Regions from separate parts of the Leptolyngbya sp. AN02str genome, predicted to be linked through region 3. Evidence: riboswitches for the same ligand, from Rfam matches in the RefSeq annotation. Region 3 holds a riboswitch; each other region holds the start of a gene.
The links. A riboswitch is a leader RNA that binds a small molecule or an ion and turns the genes downstream of it on or off. The one in region 3 is predicted to bind cyclic di-AMP.
Positions count from the first base shown of each region.

Region 1: another riboswitch for cyclic di-AMP. It lies ahead of ACQ4M4_RS24720 (glycosyltransferase family 4 protein); the one in region 3 lies ahead of ACQ4M4_RS27245 (glycosyltransferase family 4 protein).
Region 2: another riboswitch for cyclic di-AMP. It lies ahead of ACQ4M4_RS26510 (universal stress protein); the one in region 3 lies ahead of ACQ4M4_RS27245 (glycosyltransferase family 4 protein).

Region 1 is NZ_JBNXVR010000048.1:6,335-17,280, forward strand. Features, by position in the region: gene dacB (D-alanyl-D-alanine carboxypeptidase/D-alanyl-D-alanine endopeptidase) at 1-1,293, opposite strand, end outside; gene ACQ4M4_RS24695 (FIST signal transduction protein) at 1,372-2,622, opposite strand; gene ACQ4M4_RS24700 (Calvin cycle protein CP12) at 2,961-3,185, shown strand; gene tsaE (tRNA (adenosine(37)-N6)-threonylcarbamoyltransferase complex ATPase subunit type 1 TsaE) at 3,593-4,054, shown strand; gene ACQ4M4_RS24710 (hypothetical protein) at 4,207-4,350, opposite strand; gene ACQ4M4_RS24715 (glycoside hydrolase 100 family protein) at 5,061-6,485, shown strand; gene ACQ4M4_RS24720 (glycosyltransferase family 4 protein) at 6,652-7,935, opposite strand; cyclic di-AMP (ydaO/yuaA leader) riboswitch at 8,123-8,342, opposite strand; gene ACQ4M4_RS24725 (hypothetical protein) at 9,173-9,703, shown strand; gene sir (sulfite reductase, ferredoxin dependent) at 10,427-10,946, shown strand, end outside.
Region 2 is NZ_JBNXVR010000058.1:12,282-23,227, forward strand. Features, by position in the region: gene ACQ4M4_RS26510 (universal stress protein) at 175-903, opposite strand; cyclic di-AMP (ydaO/yuaA leader) riboswitch at 1,372-1,589, opposite strand; gene ACQ4M4_RS26515 (MinD/ParA family ATP-binding protein) at 1,828-2,601, opposite strand; gene ACQ4M4_RS26520 (MinD/ParA family ATP-binding protein) at 3,036-3,797, shown strand; gene ACQ4M4_RS26525 (hypothetical protein) at 4,166-5,500, shown strand; gene ACQ4M4_RS26530 (HAMP domain-containing protein) at 5,536-6,579, shown strand; gene ACQ4M4_RS26535 (hypothetical protein) at 6,592-7,923, shown strand; gene ACQ4M4_RS26540 (ATP-grasp domain-containing protein) at 7,983-8,891, shown strand; gene ACQ4M4_RS26545 (KamA family radical SAM protein) at 8,980-10,161, opposite strand; gene ACQ4M4_RS26550 (Hsp20/alpha crystallin family protein) at 10,804-10,946, shown strand, end outside.
Region 3 is NZ_JBNXVR010000064.1:2,017-12,962, reverse strand. Features, by position in the region: gene kdpA (potassium-transporting ATPase subunit KdpA) at 1-304, opposite strand, end outside; gene ACQ4M4_RS27275 (sensor histidine kinase) at 1,066-2,184, shown strand; gene ACQ4M4_RS27270 (response regulator) at 2,181-2,852, shown strand; gene ACQ4M4_RS27265 (hypothetical protein) at 2,962-4,410, opposite strand; gene ACQ4M4_RS27260 (hypothetical protein) at 4,450-4,656, opposite strand; gene ACQ4M4_RS27255 (DUF7219 family protein) at 4,675-4,926, opposite strand; gene ACQ4M4_RS27250 (hypothetical protein) at 4,953-5,117, opposite strand; gene ACQ4M4_RS27245 (glycosyltransferase family 4 protein) at 5,297-6,565, opposite strand; cyclic di-AMP (ydaO/yuaA leader) riboswitch at 6,750-6,916, opposite strand; gene ACQ4M4_RS27240 (protein kinase domain-containing protein) at 7,293-8,723, shown strand; gene ACQ4M4_RS27235 (hypothetical protein) at 8,752-9,411, shown strand; gene ACQ4M4_RS27230 (sensor histidine kinase KdpD) at 9,423-10,568, shown strand.

The sequences.
Region 1 (10,946 bases), on a different contig from region 3:
CCCTGTTTTGCCGTAGAGCCGTCCTTCTACGACCGTGTCCCGAAACCGACTGCGCAGCGTACCCGCTTGGCCTGCAACGGAGAGCGATCGCCGAAATACCTCTGCATGGGGATGTTGGGCCATGGCCTTGAGCGTTTCTACCAAGGCGATGGGGGTGGCCAAGTTTTTGCGGGCAAGGCCAGAACCATCGGCCAATATCAGACCCGTCGCATCGACTCCCAAAGATGCAAGTATCGTCTCCGTTTCCTCCAACCCTGCTTGCAGAGTGTTTTCGGTGGTGGGTGAGGTGGCGGCACCTAGCGATCGCAGCAGTGCCTCGGCGTACAGATTATTGCTGTTGCTATTGGCTTCTGTGATCAGCTCAGCCATGGGGGGCGACAGTACTGCTGCCACTTCTGGATCAGTCAGGGGTTCGTTGGGCAAGGCAACCCTGGGGCCAGGGGCTAACTGCCGGACTGAAATTCCAGCCGCGCTCAGCACCTGGCGAAAGGTTTGCAGAAAATGCTGGGTGGGGGTGGGGGTGGAAATGGCGTCCTCCTCGGGGGCGGCTCCAACCCGCAACTGACCGTACACCCGGAGGGTCCGCGTACCCGGATCGCGTCCCAGGCGAGTAAACTCTGGTTCGGAGGCTGCGACCGTTTGTGAGGTGTTGTCGATGGTCCATCCGGCTGCATGGGCGGGGTTAGTCCATTCCACTCGCAACGGCTGCCCCAACTGCTGGGGAATCAACCGAAGCGCGATCGCATTTTCGTTCACAATCAGGCTGTTGACTGGAGGGGCATAGCCCGCCTGCAAGTCTTCCCATTCCCAGTTGGGATTGATCGGGTCGCCACGAAAGTGATGGTCATGGGCAACCAGTCGATCGATTGCAGTAATCCCTTGGTTTTGCAACTGGGTAGCCAGAGTTTGAAGCTGGGCCGTTCCCAGGTTGGGATCACCCCGTCCTACGACTTGGAGTTCCGTTGCATCCTGCCGAGTGGTGCGATGCACCGATGTGCGAATTTGATAGGTTGGCCCAAACTGTGCCAGGGCGGCAGCTGTGGTGAACAGCTTCACGTTTGAGGCGGGAATGAAAAATTGCTCGGCATCTCGCGCATACAGCCGCTGGCTTCCATCCAGGGTTTCCACTAAAATTCCCCATCGGGTGCGATCGCGCACCGAACTTTGCTCAATCGTACGGGCGATCGCCTGCTCCAAATTTGCAGGACACACCTCGCTGGCCTGGGCTGCCATCCCTCCTAGCAACACACTCAAGCTGGCAAACAGGAGCGCGAACCGATGTGTTTGGGGCATAGCAGAAGACGTAATGGAGTAAGAGAACGGGTGCGATACCTCTGATGTTTCCAGGGTTTCCATCTCAATAGATGCGCCCTACGGCTCTCGGCAAATGCCAAAGACAGAGGTGTATCCATGGATGAAGGTAGAGTTGCCCACGGGGCCAATTTCACCGCCACAAAAGAAGCCGCTCAGGGGCACATTGGGAATGAACTGGCTGAACAGCTTGGAGTCAAAGTTGGGTTCGTCGTACAACCCTTCGCCCCGGCCTACGCACGTAAACATGAGCGCCCCTGCTGGCGATGAGCCAACGTGCTGTTGACGATAGCGCTGCAGCAACATTTCTAGATCTTCCGCCGAGGCATCGGCGTCGCGCAGGTGAAACTGAATGCGCTGCCCCGGACGAACGCGATCGCCAATGGCAATGGCTCCAACGCGGGGATCAACCCCCAGCATTGTGCGAATTAAAAAATCACCCTGCTCCAGCCGCATCTTAAACTCACTTTGGGCCACCCCAATGAACAGCGAGTTTTGGGCTAGCTCCTGCTCGTCATCATCCAAGTCTTGGTAGAGCGACTGTAGGGCTTCTAGCGGTGTGCAAATTTCGCCATCATTAGCCTCGCCCGACTCATCCTGCTGTTCAAGCTTCAGCATAATGTTCCGCTCGCCTTCTATCACGCGGTAGGGATGGCCAATTGGGCGGCACCCCTGAGCCACAATCGCTTCCAGCACAACATTGCCACTCAGGGCAACGCCAACGGTTCCTTCTCGATAAAATTCAAAATCTCGAAATAGCCCGTTCCCTGACATGGAACTGCTGGTTGCCATGCCGCCAATCTTGACGGCTTCGGGATAGGCATAATCCAACCCGGGCAGCAGATCACGCGTTTCAGATGAGAGCGAGTCACTGAGCAAAATGAAGTGGGGCCGATCTTCTGGCGGTACCCCAATCAAATCTGACCAGCGGTTGGGTGGGCTGTCGAGATCGGGCAAATCTTCTTCCACCAGATGAAAGGTTTGAACATTGACCCCAGGTAAGTGCGCCAAGCTGAGGGTGAGCGCGGCTTCGTCTTCTAGCTCACAAATGCCGCCAGAACCATCGACTCCTACAACGCCGCCGCCACTGCAGCCAATCAGCGCGGAGACTGACAGATGCTCTTTGAGTAGGGGCATCAGCCGAGAATATTCGCTGGCAAAGGCAGAGGAAATAAACACAAGCGCGAGGTCGGCAGATGCCTGAAGCCGCTGCTGTGCCTGCTCAACCACTTCTTTGACAGCGGCTTCGAGCGATGGCTTGGTTGAGAGTGCGCTGGCCCACTTCATGCGGCCCGGTGTGGCTTCTGGCATCGTAACGTCCCTTATCCTGCGAATCCTTTTTCCATTTTGGGCTGTTTTGGAAACCAAATGACAAACCAAATCTCCTAAAGATCTTTAGATTCTCATGCAATCTCAGGATGAATCACCATTTTGGGAGGGGATAGATACACCAGAGCTAGCGGTGGGTCGGTTTTAGTAACAATAGCTACAGGCAAGAACCTGCGATCGCACGTTAGCATAAACTAAAGATTCCAATCTAAATTTTGTGGGCGTGTAATAATCCTCCGCATGGGTGACTTAATAGAACCACTCCTCACGGTAGTCTAAAATTGGAACAGTTCAGAAAAATATCGGTTTAACTGAGAGCTATGAGCGATATTCAATCAAAAATTGAGCAAGAGCGCCAACAAGCCCGCGAAGCTTGCGAGGTGAACGGTAACGGATCTCCTGAGTGTGCAGCTGCATGGGATGCGGTTGAAGAACTGCAAGCAGAAGCCTCTCACCAGCGTGCTAAAGATACCAACAAAAACTCACTTCAGCAATACTGCGACGATAACCCGGAAGCTGCTGAGTGCCGCGTTTACGACAACTAAGTATCCTGTCTTCTTAGGTCATTTTTCAGGATATTTTAAGGGCATGGAAACATGCCCTTTTTCAATGCTAGCCCTTCAACAAAGTGGACAGGTCGATGAAGATTCTTTGACTTTATCGATTCACTTAAATTGCGTTCATTGATAGGTTTTTTATATCAGAAGAACAGGAAATTCTAATGAATCGCAATTCGGGAAAAGTGAACGATAGAGTTTTGAAATCTGTCTGAAATCAGGCTTCTCTGTCTTTTATGTCAATGGTTTGATTGAATGAAAGATTGATTGGATGAAGTTTAGAACTTTTAACGATACCGTCGGCTTATCCGATATTGCATGATGCCGGTTGCAAGGTGAGCTAGACGGGGTGGATAGTCATATCAGCGACAAAAGGCACGAGATACGCAGGAAATATGGTGAGTGTGAATCTTGATTTGCCAGATTTGGAGGCGACCCATTGCCTGGGAGAGCAACTAGGGCGATCGCTCTCGGCTGGAACGGTGTTGCTATTGCAAGGCGATTTGGGCAGCGGCAAAACCTCCTTGGTACAGGGATTGGGGCGTGGCTTGGGAATTGCTGATCCCATCGTTAGCCCAACATTTACCCTGGTCAACGAATATCCCGAAGGACGGGTTCCGCTGTATCACCTCGATCTTTATCGGCTCACGCTAGCCGAGGTTGATGCGCTTTATCTAGACACCTACTGGGATGGTCAGGAGTACGCGCCGGGTATTGTGGCGATTGAATGGGCAGAGCGCCTTTCCTATCGACCTGCCCACTATATAGAGATTGTGCTGCAAGCAACGGAACGGGGCGATCGCCATGCCACGCTCACATCCGTCGGCAGAGTACGGCTCCCTCAGCTCAGCGTATAAGTTTTGCGGTTGCCGAAGTTGTCCCGCAATATTTCGGTTGATTTTCGCCCGATTTTGGCGGCTATGGTCAAATATTTAACAATTCTCGAGTATTTTATGAGAGTTTAATAAACCATTGCGACAAAAGCATGGCTGTATTCCTTGAAAACGGCTTAATCTGAAGTCACGATAATCTTTTGCAGGACTTGGGAATTGCGATTTGGGTGCCGTTGCCGCATCTTTCCTGAGCTGCCTTGCTTGTGGCCTGTGAGCGATCGCGCAAACAGCAAAAGCAGGAGCTTGGGTGAGGCGTGCAAGCGGATCTCCCTTGCTCAACGCTATGCATTGACCGAGAATCCGTATCCTGAAGAATTCGGATTCACGAATATGGATGGTCGCAAGTCGATTCCTTGAGTGCCTCCACGGCGGCATGCCGCCGTGCTAGTGCCTTGGTTCAGCCTGATCCGTGACCCATGCAGTGGCTCTTTGCTAGCCATGGGCTAGTAGCCCCCACAAAGGTTGCGGCATAGGACCGGATAAGTGGCACTACCAACCGCAGCTTAAAGGGTGTCTGAGAAGTGTCAAATGGTGTGCATTCGCCCTCAACCCCCCAATTCTGGGGGACTTCCAGCCCTGTTTTTCATTCACAGTTTCCCAATTTTGGGGGATGTCGGGGGAGGTTGGGGTTGCCATTGGAACCTTTAAAACATCCTCTTACCCACAGATTGCTTAGCCACCGTACTTAATCCGCTGGCTAGAAATGCGGCAATACGATTCATTAAAATTCTTTTTTCTCAGAGGTATTTTGATAGCAATTGAGAGCTGACTGTCACTAATTTACAAATGTTATAGATTGATAGTTTATTGATTGGATAAAGCGGACTGGGATGAGCGGCCTATTTCCCTTGGTGGAGTGAAATGGTTCTGTCAGCTACCCCAGCTCTCATACTTTTTTGATCCGCTTTTCAAGCACATTTACTCAAATTTTTACTGGCTCTACGTTTGGTATTTCACTCAGCAGGACAGCATGGAAACTTCGAGCAAAACACAGGTCGGTCCCCAGGTCGACGCAGCATGGCAGCTACTAGAGCGTTCGGTGGTCTACGTGGGCGATCGCCCCGTAGGAACCGTTGCCGCCTGCGACCCAACCGTAGAGGCATTGAATTACGACCAATGCTTTGTGCGTGACTTTGTCTCCTCTGCACTTTTGTTTTTGATCAAAGGCGAATACGACATGGTTCGCAACTTTTTGATCGAAACGTTGGCGCTGCAAAGTAGCGACAAGCAAATGGACTGGTTTAATGCAGGACTGGGCGTGATGCCAGCCAGTTTTAAGGTCGTGTCGGAAAGCGACGGACAATACTTGGTGGCCGACTTTGGTGAACACGCAATCGGTCGAGTTACTCCCGTCGATTCCTGCTTGTGGTGGATGATCTTACTGCGGGCCTATGTCAAAGCCAGCGGTGATTGGGAACTGGCGCATCAGCCCGATTTTCAGCAGGGTATCGTGTGGATTCTCAAGCTGTGCCTGGCTGATCGCTTCGATATGTATCCCACCATGTTGGTGCCCGATGGCGCGTTTATGATTGACCGTCGCATGGGTGTAGATGGGCATCCGCTCGAAATTCAGGCTTTGTTTTACGCAGCACTGCGAGCTGCGCGGGAGCTGTTACTTCCCGGCTTCAAGCGCGACATTTACTACCACATTGTGAACCAGCGGTTGGGCAGTTTGAGCTATCACATCCGCCAGTACTACTGGCTGGACTTAAAGCGACTCAACAATATTTATCGCTACCGAGCCGAAGAATTTGGGATTTCGGCGGTTAACAAGTTCAACATCTATCCCGACTCCATTCCCGACTGGATTCATGACTGGATGCCAGAGCGAGGTGGCTTTTTGGCAGGAAACTTAGGGCCAGCTCGGATGGATTTCCGCTTTTTTACGCTGGGAAATTTGATGGCGGTGATTAGTTCGCTGGTGAGTGATGATGAAGCTCAGCTCATCATGGATTTAATCGAGCAGCGGTGGCAAGATTTGGTGGGCTACATGCCAATGAAGATTTGCTATCCTGCCGTGGCTGACTTGGAATGGAAGATTTTGACTGGGTGCGATCCCAAAAATGTGCCCTGGTCGTATCACAATGGCGGCAACTGGCCAGTGCTCATGTGGTTTTTGGCGGCGGCAGCGGTGAAGACAGGACGCGTTGATATGGCTCAGCGGGCGATCGCCATTGCCGAAAAACGCCTGAGTGAGGACGAGTGGCCCGAATATTACGACGGTCGGCATGGTCGATTGGTGGGCAAAGCATCCCGTAAGTACCAAACTTGGACTATTGCGGGGTTCCTATTGGCAAAAGAGCTGATTGCCCATCCAGAACACCTAAATCTTATTTCGTTTAACGAAGATCCAGATGTGCTGGATTGGATGTTAAAAGTTCAAGACATTAGCTGATGGATGGGCTGTTCTGAGGTTTGCGCAGCGCGCAAACCTCAGAACAGCCCTTAATCGAAACTGACGTTAAAAAAGAGTTCACGAACTATAGCCATGAACTCTTTTTTTATTCATCTTATCGATGCATCTAAAATTGATTGCACCAAACGCTCAACGGCTAGAGCGGTTACGCCGCAACTTGCGGTGTCTCCTTTTGCTCTAGATTCTTAGCGTTTCCCTGAATCAGTTTGTCGTAGAGCTGCCCCAACTGAGTGGTGACTCCCTCCCAACTGAAATAGGTTTCGACTCTGTGGCGACCGTTGTTGCCCAATTCGGCTCGCCACGTGTCGTTTTCTAAAATGCGATCGATTGCATGAGCAAACGCATCAACATCCTTGGGCGGTACCAGCAAACCTGTTTCTTCAGAAACGACGGTGAACTGCAATCCACCAACATCGCTGGCCACAACGGGAGTGCGGCTGGCCATTGCCTCAATAGGTACTAGGCCAAAGGGCTCATAATGGCTGGGCACAACGCTCACATCGGCTGCCGCATAGTATAGGTGTAGATTCGTTTCATCCAACCGACCAGGGAAGCTCGTCATGTCTTGCATGCCTAGCTCGTGAACAATTTTCTCGATGCGATCGCGCTCATTCCCATCGCTTTTACCAGGGCGACTACCGCCACCGATAATTAGCTGCAGGTTTTCGTGGTCACGTAGTTTGGACTGGGCGATCGCCTGAACCAACGTTTCGATCCCTTTCCGTGGGTCAAATCGACCCACATACAAGGCAATCTTGGCATCGGGATCTAAACCGAGCTGTGCCCGCGCTTCCTGGCGCGATACATTGCCAAAGCGTTGAATATCGGTGCCACATGGAACAATCACCACATTGCCCAGTTCCGAAACATATTCCCGCATGTGAGCTTGCTCCTGCGGGCTAGTTGCCACAACACAATCAACCGTCTCAAGACAGGTTTTTTCGACCGGCAGACGCTGCATCGCCACAGTAGGCATTTGAGCGATCGCCTTGTACTTTACGGCTCCCAATGAGTGATAGGTGTGAACCTGCACCAGTGGATACTTTTGCCGTAGATTCATCCCCACCCAAGACGACAACCAATAGTGGGTATGGACAAGCGAATAAGATACCGATTCCCGGCGCTGAAACGCTTCCATTGAGCTAACAAACTCGGGTAGATACTCAAACAGTTCATTACGGCTACGAAACTCTAACGGCCCAGCCTGAACGCGGATCGTGCGGCAGGTTGGAGAATGCTGCACGATTTCTGGCTGATCTGCATGGCTCTTGCGGGTGTACATATCAACGATCCAACCCTGCTTTGCCAAATGTTCGCCCACTTGGCGAACATACACATTTTGGCCACCAGCTTCCTCTTGACCAATTTCGGCTGCTGGGTCGCCAGCAACAGAAATTAGAGCAATTCGCCGATTTTGATCTGGAAACATGACTGACTCTTTCACCTCATGGTTCACGATTTTTGCTCGACACCAGAGGCAATAGTTATTGGACCCTCAGTGTCAGAGCCGGCACAAAACTACTACAAAGCCGCATACTGAAATTGAAGGATACTGACGAAAATCGAACCGTAAAACAATTGTGCAAAGCGACTTTGCAAGCAACTGTGCCGATTGTACAGTCCCTCTCAATGCCGACGAAGTTAGCTGACGGGCTAGGGCTGAGAGTTGCCCTTCCTTTGAAGGTTTTGAGTATGACCAGTTAGAGCTGTAAGCAATTGAAAATTGCAAGTTTCTAGCTGGCTTCTTCAGTTCCCTTCCGTAAAAGATATGCCCCAAAGTTTGGTTCCTCCGCTCCAGTAAGGTGCTTTGATTAGCCAATTCGGCAACTCAAGCCTTACTGAATTAGGCTGACTTATGAGTTTTGCTGCGAGAATAGCTTACCAAAAGTTTTTAGTCAACTCATCACCCCAAAGGGATAAGCCTGGTATAGGAGATGACCAAAAGCAGTTAGAAACTACCGATTTTAATTTACGGTTTACCGTACTTGATGCAAAAAAGTATTTGTATCAGGTACGGCTTCGGTTAGCTATCAAGAATCGCAAATTGTTTCAACAAAATGAATTTTCACAGCTTAAGCCTTGATTCCGTTTGGCGATCGCTATCCTTTTGATCTCATCCTTTGCTGCTTTTACTCATACTCATGTGCAAATTCATGTGAAAAATTTGGACAACAGTTTGAACTCTTGAAGAAAACATGAGCACTTTTCAACTTAACCGCATGATTAGCATCCATCCCCCAACTGGGTGAATTAAAGCTCAAAGAGGAACAAGGAAGGAACTTCATTCGTCCTTTCAACCCGTTTATCAGTGCTTAAAATATCAGGTCTTAAAACTGGCTTGAATGAGATTCGAAGCTGTTACGAGAAATGCAACGAAAGTCATGTGACAGTTTGGAAAGAGAACCTTGATAAACCTTGGATTTGTTTTTTCGAAATACAACAGTAATAGGTTCGCAAGGAAAGAAGATTGACTCAACGTTAGAGGAACTTCTTATCGCTAGAACCCATCTTAAAACTTAATGCGCTCAAGTTCTTGTTCATTCAAACTGGCTGTAATTGACGCTCAAAACAACTCATTTTTGTATGCAATGCATAGCCGTTTGAAGAACTAAATTGATTCGTCTCTTGAGCCATTCTCTCACCTATTTTCGATGGAAGGAACTGACATGAAACGCTCTATTAAGTCGATCGCTGCTCTCTCTTCTTTGGCTGTTTTGGCCGTTGCTCCAGTTGTATTCTCAGCCAACTCTGCTTCGGCGCTGCCCCTGGCTCGCGGTATGAATGGTAACTACCTCGGCGCTGGTATTTCGGCAGGAGTAACTGAAGATGCTTCTGGTGACAGCACGTTTGGTGCCAATGTTCAGGGACGTTTTGATGTGCCTTTGGCTCCTGTCTCTGTTCGGGGTGCTGCTCTGTTTGGTGATGATTCTGTCGCACTCATGCCTATCGTCACTTACGATGCGGCGATCGCTCCCAACACAAACCTGTACTTGGGCGGTGGCTACTCCTTCGTTACCAATGAAGGCAACTCGACTCCTCTAGGCGACAAAAATGCGCCCGTCATCACTGCTGGCGTTGAAACAGCCGTGCTCAGCAATGTCGTGGTGTACGGAGATGCCAAAGTTGGCTTCGATGCTTACCGCAACAGCAACGATGCAGCGGTAAGCCTCCAACTCGGCGCTGCTTATCGCTTCTAAGCTGAAGGCGCTTCCTGGCAATCCTTTCGGTTAGCGCATAGGGTTAAGCCAATAAGGTTAGTCGCATAAGCCTCAAGCCGCTCGATGTACTGCATCGGGTGGCTTTTTGGATCAGGGACACTCAAAGGCGATCGCACAGTTCAACCCGGTTGAACCAAGGCTTACCAAACTGGTAAGCCCTGTGCAAAAGCGCTCAGCCATTGTTTCGCATCAACCGTTGCAGGACTGAACTGACGTTAATAGGACTTACGCACTTCATCCGAAAAACCTGGGGATTGAATGATGTGTGGGGCGCTTAGCGCCCCACACATCATTCAACTGCACAAGTCCTGGTTAAAATAAGCTGGTGATCATGCAAATTGAATCATCAATTTAACAATTAATTAAAGTTCTACCCATCAACAGCAGTTAGGTCTATATCCAGTAAAACTGGGTAGACAATCGGAACCTTGCCCACCAGGTCACAACTGGATCAGCCGCACGGGTAGTAGCAAGCTCAGGCTTTGCACGTTTTTCAATTGAAAGAACGAAAGAATAAATTTTTAGTGTTGGAGCCGAATTTCTTTGCGGATCGGCACTATGGTTTCGGTATGCGAGTGATAAAATAGCTATGATTTCCCAGAATCTCTATCGGGATAGTGTGAATCAGTGGCTTGCCTAGAGTGCGCTCTCGCACCACCCCTTGCCTTAGTCCGTCAATTACTTAAAACTGTTACTGCGCTTATGTCTCCCACCTCAGTACCTGCCGCTGCCCAAGTCTCTAAGGTTTCCAAAGTTGAAGGGATTAAAGAGCGTAGCAATCAACTGCGTGAACCCGTTGCTACTGAACTGTTATTAGACACAACGCACTTCACTGAAGAGGCGGTTCAAATCCTGAAGTTCCACGGCTCCTACCAGCAAGACAATCGGGACAACCGGGTCAAAGGTCAGGAGAAAGACTACTCATTCATGTTGCGGACTCGGAACCCAGGTGGGTTCATTCCGGCTCAGCTCTATCTCGTTCTGGATGAATTGGCCGATCGCTACGGCAGTGGTACGCTGCGGGCCACGACTCGCCAGGGATTTCAGCTCCATGGTGTGCTGAAGAAAGATTTGAAAGCCACGATTGCGGCCATTGTGCAAAATATGGGCTCGACGCTAGGAGCCTGTGGCGACCTGAACCGTAACGTGATGGCCCCGCCCGCCCCATACCAAAACCGAAAAGATTATGCATATGCTTGGGAATACGCTAACCATATTGCAG
Region 2 (10,946 bases), on a different contig from region 3:
ACCACCTACAAGTTTAAGGGGTAACGTCGGTCTGTAACCGGGCAACGGCATTCACAATCGGCCGTGGTTTATGCCACGGCACAGCCATTCCATGTTGACAATCTCAGCACCCACCTTCCAACAATGCCTGGTTTTGCGAGTCACTTAACACAGTCGCTCAATCCATGCAGGCGATTACCCTTCTTCCAACTGAGATGGAATTCCTAGAATTGGGCAAGGAAAATCATCGGCTAACTCCGCTAACTGTGGATGGTCAAGAGAGCTACAGCCAAGTAGTAGTAGATCAATCTTCATTTCCTTAGCCACAGTCTTTAGGCTTTCCGCTAAGCTGCCAAACCGCAGATGTGCCTCCAAAGAACCACGCCACTCTTCTGCTAAGCATCGAGCTTGCCACAAAATGTAATCTGCTTGATCAAGCGGCGTTTTTGGCACAAGGTCAAGCTCTGCCTGGCAGCCCGTCAAGCAGTCCGACAAGTGAGACAAATGGGGCAACGGAGCACGGAGCGTTTCTTTTCGTCTTAACGGTGTTGCCACGGTTGTTTGGGCAGAACGTAGACTACCAACCGATTGAGACAAAGCAAGGGTTTCTTTTTTATTGGCGTGCTTTTTGGAAAAGTGTCGGTTTGTAGAGCGTCTTCTCGTTTTTTGCTGAAGGGGTTGATCCACGACATACAGCACATGCACCATCACCTGTTTTTGCGTAGCCAAGCGGGTTTGATGGGCAATCCACAACATTAAATCCAATGCAACTTGGCTATTAGGAGAACCTTTATAACCAATCAGCAGGTTGATGACGTCATTAGACTGGATTTCTGCTGTTTCTAAAGACGCTGGCCCCGAAGACAACAGCATGTGGTCCATCAAGTTGGAATCTCCCAACCCATTCTGTAAACGTGCAAGCATGGACTTAATTTTCACAGCCCTTTCCTCTAAATAAGCCTGTAGCTAGGAAGATTGCAATAAAATTTGGAGTTAGCCTGTAGACACAACTCATCGCACAATCACGCCAAACATTGCCATCTATAGCAATGTGATCAAACACTGGCTAATCGCACAGATTGGAGGCAATGATTTTGGTCAGCATGACTCCCCATCAACGCTGGAAACACAAGCGATCGCCCAATTGTGAACAGGCGCTTCATCGCGAAATTTAACAATTAAAAATTGATACAACAGCGAGAGACAGTTTTCCTGCCCAATGAGACATCGACTCAGGACCATTTGCAACTCCATAAAACGCGATAGAAACAGGTCGGCAGTCTAGTGCACGACGCAGGGCGTTTACTCTTGGAAGAGCAGGCTCAAGAATGAAACAGCGTCATTCTCAACCAACCTGAGGATTTTGAAGTCAAGTCAAAAAAATTCTTTCCTTCAATCTCCTCTCAATGCCGACGGAGTTAGCTGACGGGCTAGGGCCGAGAGGTACCCCTCTCCCAACTCAAGGAAAAATAAAGAAAACCTTAAGAACAGCGTCTCTATTCAAGCGCTTTGGAGCAAGGTTTTGCGTCTTCCTTAGGGGAGATACGCCCCAATAAAGTGGTTCCTCCGTTTTGGGGGAAAGCCTTATTGTGAAAAGGCTACAATGACTCCTAACTAAATGATATTCCCCAAATTAGGCCGACCAATACAGATTCAGTACAATACTTAAGCTAACATTCAGGTATTTAATCGTCAACGAATCAATATATTTAGCAATAGATTGAAACAAAATTCGATGCTTTATGAGATTGGCAATCTTTAACTTTTATTTAACTTTGTCGAGGAGTTATTTAATTTAACTTCTCCTGACCAATAGATCCTGACCAATAGGTCTTGTGGGCGATACATTTAATCTTCGATTAAACAATGGGCGATCGCCTCCATCGTTTGAGTAATAGGGTGATTCGGGTATCGCAAACAGAAGAGATCGCAACTTCCCATTTCCATAATTTCTGATGCTAACGGCAACATTCCCAACACGGGTGATTGAAATACAGACTCAATTTGAGTTTGAACAGAAGCTTGAACATACTCATTCAACACTTGATTCATGACCAAAAAATGTTGCGGAATAGCTAACCGTTGAGCCACCTCTAACATGACAGCTAACCATTCAAAATCTTGTGGCTTTAACGTAGCAACAAGGCCTAATTTATCCGACAGCGTCATTAAAAATAAGGCAAGATGGCCAAAGCCAACAGGTGCATCGAGCAACAGATAGTCCAGGGCCAATCGCTCTACCAGTACCTCAAAACGTTGAGATAACGCGGTAACACTATACCCCGTCAATAACAACGACTCTAGATCTTTGAGAGAAGCCTTGGCTGGAATAATTTCAACGCCGCTCCCAATCAAAATAACATTGCGACCTTGAGGGCAAGATGAAACGGCTTGAAAGGAGTCTGAATTTGGCTGTTCAGCGATCCACAAATAGTAGTTCAATAACGGATCAAGCACCGACTGCTCCACCCTAAACAAAGGGTGAAAATCTGACCAGGCCGCACTAGCATCTAAAATGCCAACTCGTTTTTCGTATTTTGCAAGAATCACAGCCAAGTTCGCAACGATATGAGACTTGCCCACCCCATGCTGAGCTGCATGAAACGAAAGAACTTTAGCCATGCTTTATAGAAACAAAAGGGGGAATGAGGATGATGTAAAGAGCAAGTTTACTAAGCTAGCAAGAGGAGCTGATGACGTATTTCGGTAAAGCTGTCAGCAGGTTTAAGTCAGCAAAGATACATCCATATTTAAGACAAGGTAATAAATTTTGGCAACTCAGTCTCGGTATATTGTCCTACTTGTAATAGCTCACCATTCGAATTTTGTCGAGTCTTTCAAGATTAAAGATTGACTCCAAACACAATCCGTCTCGTCAATGGGTTTGATTATATATCAATGCTTAAGTCAAGCTAACAAAACATCAAGAGGGATGTTCTTTATAGTAAAGATTTTAAATAACGATGAAGCTTTATAGCTTAGTCTAGGCATGTGAAGGTGGGTTCAGTTTACTCTGTGGTGTTAAGGTTTCACTTATATAAGGTTTCACTTATATTATGCCCAAGATAGTTTCTATTCACTCTTATCGAGGCGGAACTGGCAAATCAAACTCGACCTCAAATATTGCAGCGATTGTAGCGAGCCGAGGCAACCGAGTGTGCATTGTGGACACAGATATTCAGTCTCCAGGGGTTCACGTTCTATTTGGGTATGACGAAAGCTCTCTAGAGCGATCGCTCAATGACTACCTTTGGGGGCGATTGCCCATCGAAGAAACCGCCTACGATGTTTCTTCAGTATTACAAGGAAAAGGGACATCTCGAAGCGCCATTTACCTTGTCCCTTCCAGTGTAAAAGCTAGTGACATCGCCCGTATTTTGCGAGAAGGTTACGATGTAAATTTATTGAATGACGGCTTTCAAGATCTCATTGATAAGCTTGATCTAGATTATTTATTTATTGATACTCATCCCGGATTGAATGAGGAAACATTGCTTTCCATCACAATTTCGGACGTGTTGTTATTAGTCTTAAGGCCTGATCAGCAAGACTATCAGGGAACCGCCGTGACGGTAGATGTTGCCAGAAAGCTAGAAGTTCCAGAGCTTTTTATGATTGTGAATAAAGCTCCTACCATTTTTGATTTTAATCAGCTCAAGGAAAAGGTGGAAGATATATATTCAGCGCAAGTTGCCGGAGTGCTCCCCCATTCTGATGAAATGATGATTTTGGCGAGCAGCGGAGTCTATGCATTGAGATATCCAGACCACGAGTTCACCAAGGTATTTGAAGCCATTGCGGATCGAGTCATGTCTTGAGCGATCGCTCCTACCCGCTCAGGTTTGTCAGTGCCTCAAGCGCGAGTGCTTCATATGGCGCAAGGACATTCGCTGATTTCTCAGTCCATTTGCTTAGCCAGGCTGAAATCACAGAGCAACTGGAGCGGCAAATGCCTGCAAAGATGGGGTAAATGTGTGAGCCCCTCTCTGGTTTTGGGAAACCTTGAAGGGTGACCAAAGTCCTGTCTCCAGCCATTGTTGACGTTTGTGTAAAGCCCTCTGCCAAGCCGAGCACTAACATCAGGAAACCATGAAGTGGGTGCTGTTTTCCTGAATCTTGCAAAATGCCTGAGTAGACATTACTTGGCTCTCGTGTTCCCCAACTCAACCTATTGCGCGATCACCCTATGTCGTTTCTTAGCCGCATATTTGGCCTACGTGAAAACGAAACCATGGGGGTTATCACCCTCAGCTTAATTTTTTTAAGTAATGCGATCGCCCAAAAAGTTTCTGAGATTTCCTCCATCAGCAACTTCATCAATGACGTTGGGGTTTCACAAATTCTGATTGTTTGGATCATTGACGGCGCAATTCTAATTCTGACAACCGGACTGCAATCTCTCCTCATCGATCGGTTTGATCGCATCACCCTGCTCAAGGGAGTCAGCATTGGCTTGGCGATCGCCTACGTCTTGTTGCGGCTGCTGGTCATTTTTGGCGCGCCCAGTGGGTTAACCTACGCCATCTTTTACTTGCTTTCTCAACAACAGGCATTTTTCTTACCGCTGGTGCTGTGGTTAGTCGCCAGCGATATGTTCGAAGTTGCCCAAACCCAGCGCCTATTCCCCTTCATCGCCAACTGGGAATTGGTGGGCAATTTGGTCGGAATTGGCTGTGCGGCATTGGCTCCGCTGCTTTTTGTGTCGCTCAATACGCGGCCTGAAGAGCTGCTCATGTTCAATATTTTGATCTATCTGCTCATTGTGGTTGCCACAAGCGTAGGATTGAAACGGAACCAACTGCGTGCAGTTCACCACAAAACTGAGACGATGCAAGAAACACTCACCGAAGGTTGGGGATTTATTCGAGAAGTTCCTGCCTTTCGGTTTCTGTCTATTTCGCTCTTTTGTGTGTGGATATGCGACACCATTCTAGAGTTTCATTTTTTTCGAATTACCGAGTCTGCATTCGCTGAAAGCGGTACCTACCAAACCTTCTATAGTTTGATTGTGTTGGCTCGCATTTTGGGATATATGGCCATTCAAAGTTTCCTCACTCAGCGATTAATTACAGGAATTGGGTTGAAAAACACCTTCGTTATTTCTCCTGTGTTTTCGTTGATGGGAACAGTATGTATGATTGGTTTACCCAATTTAATGGGGGCTATCAGTGGCATTTTCACCCACAAACTTCCTTTATTCAGCGTTTCCGAAACGGCTTATAAATCGCTTCAAGGGCTTGTACCCGAAGAACGGCGGGGTCGAGTCTCTATTTTTATGGATAGTTATCTCAATTCAGCCGGAAGTATTCTGGCAGCCATTTTGTTGGGTTGCATTGTGCTAACGAGCACGCATCTGTCCGTTCAACCCCATACTGTTTATTTAGCGATCGCCTTTTTGGCTGGACTGATTGCACTGTGGGCCGCATTGCGAATGCGCAGTGTATACGAAGCAAGTCTGCTGAACTGGCGGCTCAAGCGGCGGCGACGCGGAAAAAGCGTATTGGATACTCTCGACCTTTGAAGATTTGAAGATTTGTTTGGGATAAGTGAGTTGATATGACGACAGGCAAGGCCAATTCAAGCCGATTTCTTAGCTTAAGGTGGAAACTACTCATCGCATTTTCCCTCATCTTTTCAGGTGCATTTGCGATCGCCTTTTACTGGTTCTACCAATTTGCCACCGAAAAAACACTTTCGCGGCTGCGTAGCGACATGGAAGATACCCTCGAAGGTGCCGTCGAGGGTGTGGATGTCGAGAATTTGCTGGAATTGTATGAAACCGGGAAACCCAATGCCGACGGGTTTTCTGATGATCCACGTTATCAAAAACAAATTGCCTGGTTTCAGCTCGTTCACAGCATTGAACCGAGGGCGTGGCTGTATAGCTATCTAGTTCGCGATACCGCCAAAACAGCCGACAATCCCGATGGCAAAGAGTTAGTGTACATCGTGGATTTGTGGTCAACCGCAGATGCAGCACAGCGCTCCAAAGCAGCAGGTTTCCTAGAAACGTCGCCCTGTCCTTGCCCGCAATCCCTTCGAATTGCCACGACTGGCATCAGCGAAATTGATGAGGAAATTTACAGCGATCAGTTTGGGAATTGGCTTTCGGCCTATGCGCCGCTTCGAGATGAGGATGGCGATGTTGTTGCAATTCTTGGCTTGGATTTGGAAGCCGCGTATGTTGCTCAAGTTCAAAAAGCCATTCGCGATCGCGTTCTGGTTTCATTTGGCTTGGCATACATTTCTCTATTTGGCTTAGTGTATTTCTTCTCCGATCTGTTTACAAAGAACTTAAATCGTCTCAAGATTGCAGCAGAACAGGTGGGAGAAGGTCGCTATGAACAGGACTTTTCCTCCTTTGAAGGGGCCAAACTGCCGGATGAAATTAGCATGTTGGCGGCTGTGTTTGACAAGATGGTGACCAAGGTTAAAGGTCGAGAAGATCAACTCAAACAGCAGGTTGCCGAATTGAAAATTGAAATTGATGAAACCAAGCGCAAAAAGCAGGTGAGCGAAATTGTCGATTCCGACTTTTTCCAAGATTTGCAATCCAAAGCGCGGCAGCTGCGCCAGCGCAATAAGTCAGAACCAGCCTAATCGCGCTTTTTTATGTTGAATCCTACGTGGGCAAACGATACTCCAATCGTCGTTGTGTGCAATACGGCCGAGGCCTACACCAGCTTTTTTGATCCACTGCTCGATCGTACGATTCAGGCCCAGTCCATCTTTCAGGTTCACACATCGAGCGATCGCGCCCTGTTTTGGCTGAGGTCAGCCAAGCTGGTGATTGGCAGTTTACCCCTGCATCACCTGGCAGAGGTCAACCAACGTTGGGGCTATGGGCACACACAGTACTGCTATCCCTCTACAGCCACCCCGTCTCTTTGCCGAGATATTCTCGACACGCCTGAGCTATTGCAAACCATTGTTTCCTACGCGGGTGAGTCTAGAGCCATCCAGCTCATTCCATATGCGAATACCGCTACTTTTTACGAACTCGTCAATAGGCTGCAAGCAGCAGGGTTAACCGTTTACTTACCCGAAAGTCCAGATTTAGGCAATCGCTGGCTACGGGACGCTTTGGATACCAAGTTGGGATTTCGGTCTCTGCTCGCTCAATGTTTGCCTGAGGGTGCAGAGCATATGCCACTTGGGTTTGGGGCAGTCAGTATCCATCAAACCGCCGAAATTGTGTCCTGGTTTCTGCAGCGAGCGCGTGCTTGTATTGTCAAAACCAATGAGGGGGTTTTGGGGTGGGGGCAGTTAGTATTTCAGCCTGGAGCGGTGCGATCGCCCGCCGACATCCTCACCCTTTTACAAAGCCAACCCTTACTCAATCACACATCGTTGGTTATTGAGGCCTACATCGATTCGCCACAGCATCTTTTTCCATCTGCCGAGTTCTTTGTTCCAGCACCAACCGTGGGCCTGCCATATCTCACCTACGTTAGCAATCAATTGTTTTGTCATGGCCAGTTTGCAGGCGTGTTGATGAGTCCAGACTTGGCAGAGCAGCCATGGTACAACCGGCTAGTCACCCAGGGGTTGCACTTGGCCAAAGCCCTGCAAGCAATGGGTTATGTGGGACATTTCGACTTGGATGGATTAGTAGATGAGGCAGGTCGTCTCTATTTACTAGAGGTAAATCCACGCCGGACAGGGGCAACCCATGTTCACGAGTTGGCTTGTCATCTGTTGGGAGCAGATTATGCAGCTCACCATACGCTTATTAGCCAAACGGCGATTGCCACCGTTCATCATACTTACTCAGCCCTAGTTCAAAAGTTGCAGCCTGTGCTGTACCCACGGCACGGCAAGCCGGAGGGAGTCATCATCACCCACACGTCTAATCTTGCCTCGGGACAGTTTGGCTACGTGGCAATCGCCCCCACGCTAATAGAAGCGCGCTCCCTTCAGCAATACATCAGCACAAATTTATGAGATGCAAGATAGATCGTATTTAAGCGATGAGAATGAACGCAAGACGGACGGATAAATGTATGAGAATCGCCTATGCAACTGACATTGATACAGACAGTGATATAGCTTTAGGATTATCTCAGCAAATGAACGCGGCATTGCATGCGGATGGCTCAGAGTTTGTTGTACTCCATGACGCAGATTTTCAGTTTGAGTACACGCAAGAAAAAACGCAAATTTACTACAAAGGAAATCCATTTCATCCCCAAGGTTTTGATGCGCTGTTTTTGGGAGATACGCTCAGTGCAGACCTCACACGAGAGTTTGTGCGTGCCCAGATTCCAGTGGTCAATCCGCCTGATGCCTACTTTTTGCAAGAAGACAAGATTAAGTTCATGGCGCTGATGCAGCACCATGGGTTACCCATTCCTCATTCCACAACTGTGCGCACCATGGAGCAGGTTCGTTTAGCAACGTCACTCATTCCTGCACCCTACGTAATCAAGCACCCCAAGCAAGAGGGAGGAACAGGCGTATTTGTTGCCGAGAGTGCGCGATCGCTCCTAAGCATCATGGAATATTTGTGGACTCAGTCACCCGATCAGCGCTATTTGATCCAGGCCTTTATTCCCACAGGAGAACACGACGAAACCAGCCGCGACTATCGCTGCACCGTGATTGGCGATCGCATTATTTCGATTGTTCGCTCTTCCACCACCGATTTTCGAACCAACTGGTCCCGTGGAGGTCGCTTTCAATTAACCACCATTTCATTTGAAGAGGAAGCAATGGTGCGAACTGTTGCGCAATTAAGTGGGCTAGAGGTCATGGGTGTCGATTTTTTGCGTGGTCAAGATGGTCAGCGATACTTTACCGAACTCAATCAAGCTCCGGGCTTGATTTGGGAAGACGAAGCGATCGATCAACTCCACATTCAAGCGCTTATTGCATTGTTAAAACTGAAAGTTTGTACAAACCCTGTACCGTAGCAATTTAGCTAACGTTAGTTTCAGTTAAGGGCTTTTCTAAGGGTTGCGTAACGCGCACGCAAACACTTCAGCTTATCCAAAACTCAGGTTAGCTAAATGCAGAATCTGTAAATTCTAGCGGCAGAGCAGATATGACGTCTGAGTCGGGTTCAGCATTGCTATCGCTGGGTTCGGTGTACACCGAAATCTTGCCTTCGTAATTGCGCAACACAACCTTACGATCTTGATAGCTCACAATGTAATGTGGCGATACCGGAATTTTGCCCCCACCACCCGGCGCATCAATTACATAGGTGGGCACGGCATACCCACTCGTATAACCGCGCAAACCTTCTATAATTTCAATTCCTTTGGCGATCGCCGTGCGAAAATGGCCAGCTCCCTTGACCAAATCACACTGATACAAATAATAGGGACGAACCCGATGACGGACTAACGCATGAATCAATTCACGTTGAATTTCGATGCTGTCATTGATACCAGCCAATAGCACACTTTGATTACCCAGAGGAATACCTGCGTCCGCTAGTTGGTTCAGCGCGGTGGACACTTCTGGAGTAATTTCGTTGACATGATTAGTATGAATATTGATCCAGAGTGGATGATGCTGCCGCAGCATTGTACAAAGCGCATCGGTAATTCGTTGTGGCAAAAAGATGGGAACACGAGTGCCAATCCGAACGATCTCAATGTGAGGAATAGAGCGCAGTTGGGTCAGTAAATAGTTCAACACCGCATCGGAGAGAGTCAGCGGATCGCCACCACTCAGCAGCACATCGCGCACTTGGGACGTTTTGCGCAGGTAGGCCAACTGTTGCTCAAAATCGGCTTTGTTAAACGATTTGTCTAGATCTCCCACCATACGGCTGCGAGTACAGTAGCGGCAATAACTCGCACAGTGTGTGGTCACCAACATCAGCACGCGATCGGGATAGCGGTGCACCAAACCAGGCACTGGAGAGTGGGCATCTTCAGCCAAACTATCTTCCATCATGCCGTCGAAGGCTTGCAGCTCGCGCCCCAAGGGAATGACCTGCCGTCGGATGGGGCAATTGGCATCGGTTGGATGAATGAGACTCGCAAAATAGGGGGTAATATCAACCCGAAATGCAGATGAAGCCGACAAACCAACCAACTCTTCGGGGGTTAGCTCTATCAACCTAGCAAGCTCAACAGCAGAGCTTAAACGATGGCTGAGTTGCCATTGCCAATTGTTCCAGTCTGAATCTGGCACTTGTGCCCAAAGAATTGGCCGAGTTTTGGCGTGCATACGAGACAATAAACGTGCGGAACTTTATGGTTGGCAAAGTGAGCGAAGAACCCACGTTTCCTCAAAAAAAGCGAATGATCAGTATTGATTCGGCTCGTTGACTATCTAGCGAAAGGAATTGATGAATGCGTTGCCATAAGTTACTGGCTAGATGCGATCGCCCTCACTGCCAGGATTACAGTGCAATTCACCATTAGCCTTTAGATTACCCAACATTTCGCCAATAACCTTCAGAGAATTTTTTTAGCCCCGATAGTATATTAACGCACACAAGTTGAGGCCACAGGCGTTTCCCACCTCACCCAATACCATGTTTTTTTGGGGTTCTCCACACTTCAAAGCTGACGTACTGCTTGATCAGGTGTACAACGGCTTCTGCTAATTTTCTGCTCATTTACTCTGGTTCCGCTTGCTTGCTCTGATCGATCACAATATTGTTCAGCCAAGCTGCACCGATGATCCCGCCATTCGCCTCAAAGAATAGTTGAGTTTCTGTCTACACACCAACCATCCACAGCTTTAACCCATGCACCGCTGTGCCCTCACAACTTCCTCAACTTATTTTTTTAAGGTAAGAGCATAGGCAGATCATCATTCACACTGCTCATTAATTTTGACCAACGTTCAAAGAGGGATAAGGATATGGCACTCATTCGTTGGCAACCGTTAAAAGACCTGGATACGTTACGCCATCAAATGAACCATTTGTTTGATGAATTGATGCACGGTAATCGTGAGCTAAGTTCAGCTTCCACATTCGGCAAGGTAGGCTTGGAACCGACAAT
Region 3 (10,946 bases):
AGGTGGGAGCATCTAGATTTGTGGGATTAAGAGGCAGCACACCCTGGAACATAAAAATGAGGAACACCAGGATAAACATCGCTAGGTTGCTATACAGCACCGCGCGAGTGTATTGCCATCCCGTCATAGATTCCTGTACTTGCAACCCACCTAAGCCATACATCACCCGCTCTACTGGACGCATAACTGGGTCAAGCCAGGTTCGATGTCCCAGAAAAACATGAGCCATGTAGGCTCCAAAGAAAGGTGAAACTACTATCAGGAGTAGTAGGTATATGCCAATTTGAAGAAATCCTTCCAACATAAGCTGAAATCACAACTAAAAATAGAAGACTGAAACATCAAACATTAGAACTTGGGAATTCGCCTTCGTTTCTACAACCCTTTTACCGAGTAGGACTGATTCTCCCCCTACAAAGCGGTAGAAATCATCAATGGACATTGCAGAATTACCCATTCAGGTCAAGTACTCAGGTTGATGGGGAAAGTTTATCCAACGGATGACACGCAGTATGCTAGGAGGAGGATTTGACTTTCTTCAAGTGAACCTTTAATAGAGGCACCAGTGATGAATCAAGCGACACGACAATCAATACATCTTGATCAAGCACAGTTGGGTTTTCAGCCGCTACAATCACGTTGTTATCACGAATCAAACCCAGAATATGCATGGGGCAGGCAACGTGTTCTGCACAGCACTGAGACACTGTCGGCAGTGCAGGCTGTCGAATTGAATCCTAATCTCATCCACCTTATGCCCTGAAGAAGCCATTTCTACACCGAATGAAACACTGTAGCCATCTTTCCGTTCAGTAACCTGAGCAGTAGAGAGAACCGTTTCAATCTCAATATTTAAGCTTTTTTGCTTGTAAGGACAAGGTATAAAAACCAATTTAAGCTAAAGCTAGACAGTTTGATATAAACACAGATATATAAAAGCGTTTAGCGTGAGCGCTCTGTATTTATATCAAGGATATAAATTGCACCTAAACGTTTTCTTTTATTCCGATCGGACGTTGAAGTTGTGCCAACTTATGTTTAATAGCTTCTAATACTGAAATTAAAATGCTGCGACACTTACTGAATCAACCGAAAGCAAATTACTTCAAGCAATCGCCCTCTGTGATTCAGTGGTTAGTTATTAGTATGTTTGTTCTGGTCATTGCTTTAGAATTTTCTACACCGCCGCCCTATGTATTTGGCTACCTTTACATTGGGGCGGTGCTGCTCACGAGTGCCCGGTTGGGCCGTAGAGCAACCATTCTAGTGACATCTGTTGCAGTCACATTGACAATTCTAAATCTGGTCATTCCTGGGCTAGAGCCAGTGACCTTAGCCACAGTTGCCAATCGCCTCATTGCGGTAATTGCCTTAATTGTGACAGGGTGGCTCAGCGATCGCAATCGATATTACGAGGAAGCAATCATTCGGCAACAGATGAAGCTGTTGGCACAGGAAGAACTTGCCCAGGTGCGAGAAGACTTTGCCTCAACTTTAACGCATGACCTAAAAACACCATTACTGGGTGCAATTGAAACCCTCACCGCATTTCGCCAGGAGAAGTTTGGGCCAATCACCGTTTCTCAGCGAAAAGTGCTGGATATCATGAGTCGTAGTCATCAGACAACCCTGCAACTGGTAGAAACGCTCTTAGACGTATACCGCAATGACACAGAGGGTTTGCAGTTGCAGTGCCAGCCCGTTGATCTGGTTAAGGTGGCAGAAGAGGCGATCGCCACCTTAACCAACCTCGCCTCCGCCCGACAGATTCAAATCCGGTTGACGTTTGATGATTCTAACTTTCGTCGATCGTTGTGGGTGCATGGAGATATGCTGCAATTGCAGCGGGTCTTTGTCAATTTAATCTCAAACGCAATCTATCACTCTCTACGAGGGAAAAAGGTTGAAGTCGTCATGGCTTCCCGCGATACGACTCACGTTGTTAAAGTCATCGATAACGGTCAAGGCATTTCTAAGAACGACCTGCCGCTGCTATTTGAGCGGTTTTATCAAGGAAGTGGCGATCGCCAGCCCAAAGGCTCCGGACTGGGACTCTATCTTTCTCGGCAGATTATTGAAGCACATGGCGGTACAATTTGGGCAGAACAGCATCTTCCTCAAGGTGCCACCTTTGGGTTTCGCCTACCCGCCTACTTAGCGAATGCTTCACCTGTTGCGAAATGATCAAACCTAATCCGCTGCAAATCTTGTTAGTGGAAGACGATGAACTGTTTCGTCTGGGTCTTTCAATGCGTCTGCAGCAAGAAGACGGACTAGAAGTAGCCGCTGAAGCAGAAGACGGCGAAACGGCCGTTGAGTTAGTTAAGCGCCATCCGCTGGATGTTGTGGTTCTAGATGTTGGGCTACCGGGTATCGGCGGGGTTGAGGCTTGCCGTCAGATTAAGCAGCAGCAACCCGAACTTCCAGTCTTAGCACTCACCTCGCATTCTCAGAAACCCCTGATTGCTCGGTTAATTGAAGCAAAGGCACAGGGTTATTGCCTCAAAGGAATTGCAGCAGAGAAGCTAATTTTGGCAATTCGCTCTGTTGCAGCAGGAGCCTCCTGGTGGGATCGGGTAGCAACTCAAGAATTGCAGGCTGCCTTTGCAGGCGATCGCCTAGTTTCAAATCTAACTCCGCCAGAAGCATTAGACGATCCACTGACTAGCCGCGAGCATGAAATTTTGGCATTGATGGCGGCAGGCAAAAGCAATAAGGAAATTGCTACAATACTTTATATTGCTCCTGGAACAGTGCGAGTTCACGTCCACACCATTCTACAAAAGCTAGAAGTACACGATCGCACTCAAGCAGCTCTAATTGCCGTTCAGAAGGGCTGGGTTTTGCCGTAACGACAACGACAGGCAATAAACCGAAACCTGGTTGAAGAACCCAACACTAGATAAAAAAGGGGTGCAGGACAAAGCCCTACTCCCCTCCCTCTAAACTGTGTAGATCAAGTTAAACCACAGCCTTATAACCATTCCTGGACTTTAGCTTGTGGTTCTTAACTCTGGTTTGCGGCAAATCTTGCCTGTCTTTCTGGAAATAACAAATTTCAACAAGCGTTGGCCGTATCTCTAATGCAGCATGAAATTGGCTAACTACGTCATCAACAATTCTGGAAACGTTTTGTTGAAAAAAGTCTGGCTCAAATCCATAAAATACTCGGAATAAACTGTCGGCAAATCTTTGAAGAGATCGCCTCCTCTCCTCATTCTGAGTTGCCTTCGCAGTCATGAGAATCTTCGTATGGATTGCGGCGATTCTATCGAGAATCTCTTCCGAATCTTGTAAGGTAACTTCACCGTAATAGTCAAATTTGATACCAAGATCATCTATCTGGTACAGGCTGTCTTTAATCTTTCGCTTCAGTAAATTAGAGATTTCTTCATTAAAGATCTCACTGACCAACGGATTCCGCATGTAGTTATTTCTAACGTGGTTTTGAACCGCATCAACATGTGCCGCTAAAATGTTATCTTGCTGTATCCACAGGCGATAGATATAATCTTCAAACCTTAGCCGAGTTGGAAAGAAAGGAGGTAAACCCAAGCGATTGTCATATCCAGCGACTCCACAGTCCATTCGCCAGTTTTTGTTTGTCACAACGGGTCTGAAATTAATGAGAACATATAGCTCATTCAAATCATCGGGACAAAGCTGCTCTTCATTGTTGAGATACATATGAACGAAATCGAGCGTGTCAATGTCATTCGTTCCTGTGCGAAACGTTTGGGCTATTTTGACCACTGCATCCTCTGAAATTTCTCCTTCCTTCAACAACAGAGAATTCTCTCGAAAGTAACCTTTTGTTGTGTTGGTTTCTAGCTCCATCGTAGTATCAACAACAAACTCACCGATCTCATAGTTCTCTGGCACCTGACTGACTCTTTTCCCCAAAACATCTTCAAACGCGGTGAGTAAGTCAAAGGATCGATGAACATACCCGTTTTCCTGAGGTTTAAACAATTTACCCCGGCAAATTTCCTCAGTAGCTAAGGATTCTGGACTGGTTTCAATGAGTGCGTCGGGTCGCATATCATCATCTGAACTGATCATCAGATGCCCCAACGTGTACATCAATGTGAAATTACGATTGCCGCCATAGCTGGGACGAAATAGGTTCCTGACCAATGACTCCAGTTTGCGATCGCGCAGTCTCTCATTCAGGAAGTTAATAAACTCCTCTTTTTCACGAGGCCCAACGTAAAAGATCTCATTAACTGTTTTAGTTCCCTCTAAAAGCGGATAATACTTCTCGTGATTTGCCAAACTTGAGTCATCAAAGACGATGATTTTAGGAGCGTGTCCATTGGTCCAGAAGTTATCGTCGTATTTCTCAACGGTTTCCGCTACGTCTCGTAGTCGGTAAGTTGGAATCACAAAAACAGTCTCTTTGGGTTTCATTTCTACTCAAGATAGTTGAAATTGTCAATGGTTCAATGCTTATCTAGGGCAAATTTTGCGGCTAGCGTTGACTCGTAAATGCCACAGTCTTTTTAAGACTTTTTGCCTATGTTCCGTAGTCAAACGCTCTCCAGATGCAATGATGTTGAAGTAGTAAGCCAGCTCTTCTAATAGAGCTTCACACTCTGCCTCTGTACGGGCGTGGCGAATTTCCCGTGCCCGATCTCTCAAGTAGGTAATGCTCATAGGGGTTGCTTATTCATCTCACAAATGGGATGTGGAAGAAAACGTGTCGTCAATTCCTAACTGCTGGCTCGCAAATTCAAACTGTTGCCAAAGAGCTTTGAGACTCTGATAAGCTTCTTCAGTAGAGATTTTTCCGCCAGTTTCCAGGTTGGCAATGTAGCCAGTGCGCTGGGCAAACTCTTGCAAATTTGCGTTAAATACTAGATTCGCAGGGTTAGCTTGACCGCGATAGGGCGATCGCGAATAGAGAAATTCATCTCTGGTAGTCATTCCTTACCGTTCCTACTGCAACTTTTTTAACTGGATTCGGTGTCCGTTTCTAACGCATCGCTGTGCAAACCATCTCTTCTCACAGCAACTTGTCGTCTTCGCTCTAAAATGGCTAGCCCCATCACTCCTACTAACCCAGTAGCACCGACTAAGCTCATACCACCCAGATTGTCATCTCCTAATCCAGACATTGGTAAAGCCGCTGGTGTAGAGCGCTGGAGAGGGCTTGTTTGAACGGAATCTATATGAGCTAACAGAGTTACAGCCGTCGTAAACAAGCTCACATCCAGGATTAGAAGACTAGATCTGACAAAATTGAGGAAAACCTGTTTCATCTTGAACAATGCATTGCTCGCTAGCAAAAATATCTTCATGCGGCAACAGGAGTAGGCTTGTGAGCGAACGATGGCTGAGACAGCAAGGTGCTGTAAAGTTGACTCATCCTGGAGGCAACACTATTCCAACCAAAGGCGATTTCAGCTCGCATTCGCCCTGCCTCACCCATCTGGTTTCGCCAATTTGGACTGCTCAGAACCTGATCCATTGCAATTGCAAGTGCTGTATCGTCTTTGGGAGGAACCAGTAGCCCCGTCACTTGTGGAATGACCGTGAATTGCAATCCCCCGACCTGGCTGGCAATAACAGGAGTACGGCTTGCCATTGCTTCAATGGCAACCAAACCAAACGGCTCATAGTGACTGGGCACGACACAGACATCAGCCGCCGCATAATAGAGAGGTAGTGTTTCATCCAAGCGTCCTGGAAACTCTGTGCAATCTGCCAACCCAAGAGATGTAACCAGGTTCTCAATTCGCTCTCGTTCAAGCCCATCACTTTGACCAGGACGGCTGCCGCCACCAATGATTAATTGGAGTCCGTAGTGGCAGAATTGAGAACGAGCTGCCGCACGTACCAGGGTTTCAATTCCCTTGCGCGGATCAAAACGTCCCACATATAGAACGACGGGCGCATAAGGGTCGATGCCTAGATGATGCCGAGCCGTGAGTCGTGAAACACGCCCAAATCGCTCTAAGTCAGTCCCACATGGAATCATGTAAATTTGCCCCTTTGAAGATACCAGGGTACGAAGCTGTTGCTCTTCTTGGGGGCTGGTTGCAATTACACAGTCCACTGTCTCCAGACAAGCTTTCTCGACCGCTAACCGGGTATCAGCAATTTCGGGAAGCTTGGAAATAGACTGGTATTTAACAGCGCCCAGTGAGTGATAAGTATGTACTTGTGTGAGCGGCTGATGCCGCTTTAGCTGCATTCCAACCCAGGAGGATAACCAGTAGTGGGTATGCACTAGGGGATACTGAATTCCTTGCTGGTGTTGAAATATTTGAAATGCTTGCACAAATTCAGGTAGATGGCTAAACAGGCGATCGCGATTCATAAACTCCTGTGGCCCAGCTACCAGACGAATGGTGCGACAGTTCGCTGAATGCTCCACTATTGCAGGCTGAGTCGGGCTAGTCTTCCGAGTAAACATATCAACCTGCCACCCTTGTTGAGCTAATGCCTGACCCACCTGCCGGACATAAACGTTTTGCCCTCCGGCTTCTTCTTGCCCGATCTCTGCTGCCGGATCGCCATCAACGGAAATAAGTGCAATGCGATTAACTGATACTGAAAACATGGTAAAGTTTGCCCTTCAAGGTTGAAAACATCTGCAGCGCGATCGCGTATGCATGGCAAAGAACGCCAATGCAAGGAAAAGGAGTTCTACCTTTCTATCAACGCTGAAAGCAGCTACAGTGAAGTGAACAACGACTTACTAAGGACACTGACAAAATCAGATTATCTAATTAAATGCTGACTCTTCAGTCTCCCCTCAATGCCGACGGAGTTAGCTGACGGGCTAGAGCTGAGAGATGCTCTCCCAAAAAGGTTTGCCCCAAAAAAGTTTGCCTCAAGCAATGGTTCCTCCGCTTCAATCACTTCTCAATCACTTGCTACTGAAGAAGGATTAAATTAGGCTGACCTATTCAATTGATGGTGCGATCATAGCAATGCAAATCTGTGCAAAACAATATATCCGGGATATACGTGATGGGTATACATACCTGTAACGCAATTCGATCGCACTCAGACTACAGAGAAGTGTGCTTCGTTCCTTAAGTGATAATTTTGTGCAGGTAACATGAAGGGTATATCAGGTATAGAGCCACAATAAACATCAATTTATATCGTCTATACCTTGTAATCGTTGTCTGATAATTTCAAGATCTAATCATAGGCATCTAGATCTAGAGCAATCCTAAATCGGTTGTGAGAATGGGGTGTGGGGGCGGTGCCCCCACGCAGGGGTTCCCCCCCTGCACCCCTCTCACAAATCAAATAGGATTGCTCTAGTTAGCAACTGTTTGGCAAAGAAACGGTTGCTGGCCTTTTTATGGCTGTTTATTCTCTCCCATGTGCCAGTACAGCCGCTCAAATTTGCTGGGGGCGATATGCTTCTTGGTCAGTCTAGTTCATCACTCAATTGTCGTTACCGCATCATTAAGCTGTTAGGTCAAGGAAGTCTTGGTAAAACATTTTTGGCAGTTGATCAACAGCAAGATCCAGCTTCGTTTTGCGTAGTTAAGCAACTGTCCCTAGAATATGAGACAATTCCTTACCCACACTCAGCACACGTGTTTCAGCAGGAAACGCAATATCTCAGCCAGCTAGGCGAACACCCTCAAATTCCCGCATTTATTGACACTTTTGTCCAAAATCATCAGGCGTTTATTGTGCAGGAATGGATTGACGGGCGGACGCTTGAGCGAGAGACATGTAGTGCACTGTTTAAGGAGTGTGAGGTTCGATCTATTCTTCAAGAACTGCTGCCCGTTCTGCAATATCTACACGATCGCCACATTGTTCATCGTGATATCAAGCCTGCTAACATTATTCGTTGCAAGACTCCTCCACATAAACTCCACTCCAGTCAGGATGGAAAGCAAGGAGAGTTGGTTCTGGTTGATTTTGGCTCCGCCATACGCCTTACGTCGATCCATCAAGCCAGCACGGAAACTCTGATTGGGAGTGCCGAATATGCTGCACCAGAGCAAATTAGGGGTCAGGTTGACTACACGAGTGACTTATACAGTTTAGGAGTCACCTGCTTACACCTATTGACGCAGATGTCGCCATTTGAACTATACGACGGTGGCGACAGTTGCTGGAGATGGCAGGAGTATTTATCAGAGCCGATTAGTTTGTCTCTTGAAATGGTTCTCCGCAAGATGATAGAGCCTGTAGCGAGACAACGATATCAGTCAGCCACAGAAGTTTTGGCTGATCTAGAGACATCATCCACACAACCAGAACAATCAGATTTCCCTTGGAGGCAACCTCAACAAATTGATACCTCAAAAAAGAGGTATCAGGAGAATCATCAAACCTGGTATTTCTTGAAACCCGAAACTGAGACCTCAAGCTTTGCCTACAACGTTGCCGCATTCTTAACTCCGCGTCTTGCTGGCACAGCAACACAGCCCAATCAAAAGGAACTATTTTCAACGAAACGATGTAAAAGTTCCAGTAGAAGTCGGAGCAGCTTTATGAACAAGATGCAGAACTATGCCGCTCCAGTAGCGAACCACGAAACGCGAAATGCCATCAATTTTGTGTTCTTTTTTCTGTCGTGTTTTATATTGTCTTGTCTCGGCTTCGCGTCCTTGATTGTGTTCATTTCTACTTTTGAGCAAGCGTCCAACCCATCACCAGTAGAAACGCAGAACTGGCGATCGCCAAATGCTGATCCTGCATCCAACAATTTCGACACGTTTAACTCTTCCAACTTGAAATGATCGTCCCTATCTCCAGGCAGAGACCCCCATGACTGAAACACCTGAGCAACACTCACCAGTATCCCATTTGGGGGCGCAAATGGCTCTTTCTATAATTTCAAACAGAAGAATTGAAAGGAACGATCAAAACTGTCGCGCTATTTTTGTCATTCCAAACTACGAATCAGCAATTCAAGCATTTAATCAGCTAATTCTGGCTGGTTTTTCCAGGGCAAACGTTTTGATCGTTGGCAAAGAGTGGATGGCTTGTGATGAGTTTAACCATAACGATGAGTTTAACCATAACTCAGACAATCACAATGCTTATCCTGTAGAGCATAGGAAGTGTGTATCTGCAAGGGTTTTTATTGGCGATGGTGGAGCCTTCAAAATGGGTTGGTTAATTGGCAATACACTGGGCGGGATTATTGGATTTGCACTAGGGTTGAGTGTTACAGCGATGCCTGGTGTTAGCGGAGCAATGTTGCTTTCCAAATGCATTTACATTTTCTCTAGTGGTTTGTTCTGTACAATCTCAGGTGGCATGATTGGAGCAGGAATTAGCTTGAAAATTGCTCAACGTCAGCTTAACCAATATGCCAAACGAGTAGCACAAGGTGAGTACCTCCTAATTGTGAGTGGTACAGCAGATACAACTCATCATGCTAAACAGCTTATGAAAAATTATCTGCAAAACAGTGATTTTTGAAGAATTGAACGATGCATAATTCTATTTCAACCGTGTTGGATAGTTCTTACTCCTGTACAACTCGCCGGGGCAAGCACAAGATCTTTATTGGCATAGCTCCTGGTGTCGGCAAAACTTACAAAATGCTTGAGGAAGCGCAGCAGCTTAAGCATCAGGGAAAAGATGTTGTGATTGGGCTATTAGAAGCTCACGATCGCCCTGCAACTATCGCTAAAGCCCAAGGGATGGAAATCATACCCCGAAAGGCGATCACTCAATGTGGAATCATTTTTCACGAAATGGACACGAGCACTATTTTGGCTCGTCAACCTCAACTTGTACTGGTTGATGAATTAGCCCATACCAATTTCTCTGGGGTTGACTATGAATATCGATATCAGGATGTTGAGGCGCTTTTAGCAGCGGGAATTGATGTTTACTCTACTATTAATATTCAGGACTTGGAGCGGTTAAAAGATGTTGTGACAAAGGTTCCAGGTATCATCGTAAAAGCAACGATTCCCAATCGCTTATTTGATGAAGCGTCTCAAGTGGTCATCGTTGACGTTACTCCAGAGAAATTGCAGAAGCGGCTCCAAGTTGGGAACATCTACCCGTCTGAGACGGTAGAGCAATCTCTTCAAACGGTCTTTCAATGGCAGAGTTTAGTAATGCTGCGAGAGTTAGCGTTGCGATGCATTGCGGATAGGGTTGAGCAAGAAGGAATGCGTGAAGCATCACGTTTAAGTGGAAACGCGATCGAAAGTGCTAATCCTCCGTGTTGCATCCATGAACGAGTATTGGTTTGCCTGTCTATGGCACCTCACTCAATTCGGCTACTGAGGCGAGGCGCTGATTTAGCCAATCGGATGAATGCACCGCTTTATGCGTTAGTTATCAACGATCCCAATCGCTCCCTATCCAAGTCAGAAGCACTTTATATCAATACCTGTGAGCAACTTTGTCAGGATCTTCGAGGCAAGTTTCTACAGGTTAAGGATGATGATATTCCAACTGCGATCGCCCGTACGGCTAAAACTTATTACATCACTCAAATCGTTCTTGGTAAACCTGGCAAGTCAACCTGGCGTAAACCTCTTTCGCGCCCTCTGATAAACCAATTGATTGAGCATCTTGCTGACCAGGCAAACTTACATATTCTTGTGACAAATCCATAGTTTCTAATGTTCGGTGAACCCAAGATGTAATCTGAACTTTCTACATCTTTACAAATGAACTCCACTTCGCCAGCATCACCCATTACTTGCCAGGCAGATTACTGCATCCGTTCTGGAGTTATATCACTGATGATCAGGAACGATTGCACTAGTAGTTCTGTTTCTCATCTTTCTTAAAGCCTACCGTCAGTATCGTCTACACCACTTTGTAGACAAACTAGAACAAAGATGGAACCCACCATCTCAAAAGAGACAGCGTAAACATCACTAGAGCTAAACATCGTTTCAATCCATATTTACTTCTGATCTATGAGTTTTTTTAAAGCGCTACGTTTGATTGCGACTCTGTTCCTGGCAAATATTGTTTTCTGTTGGCTT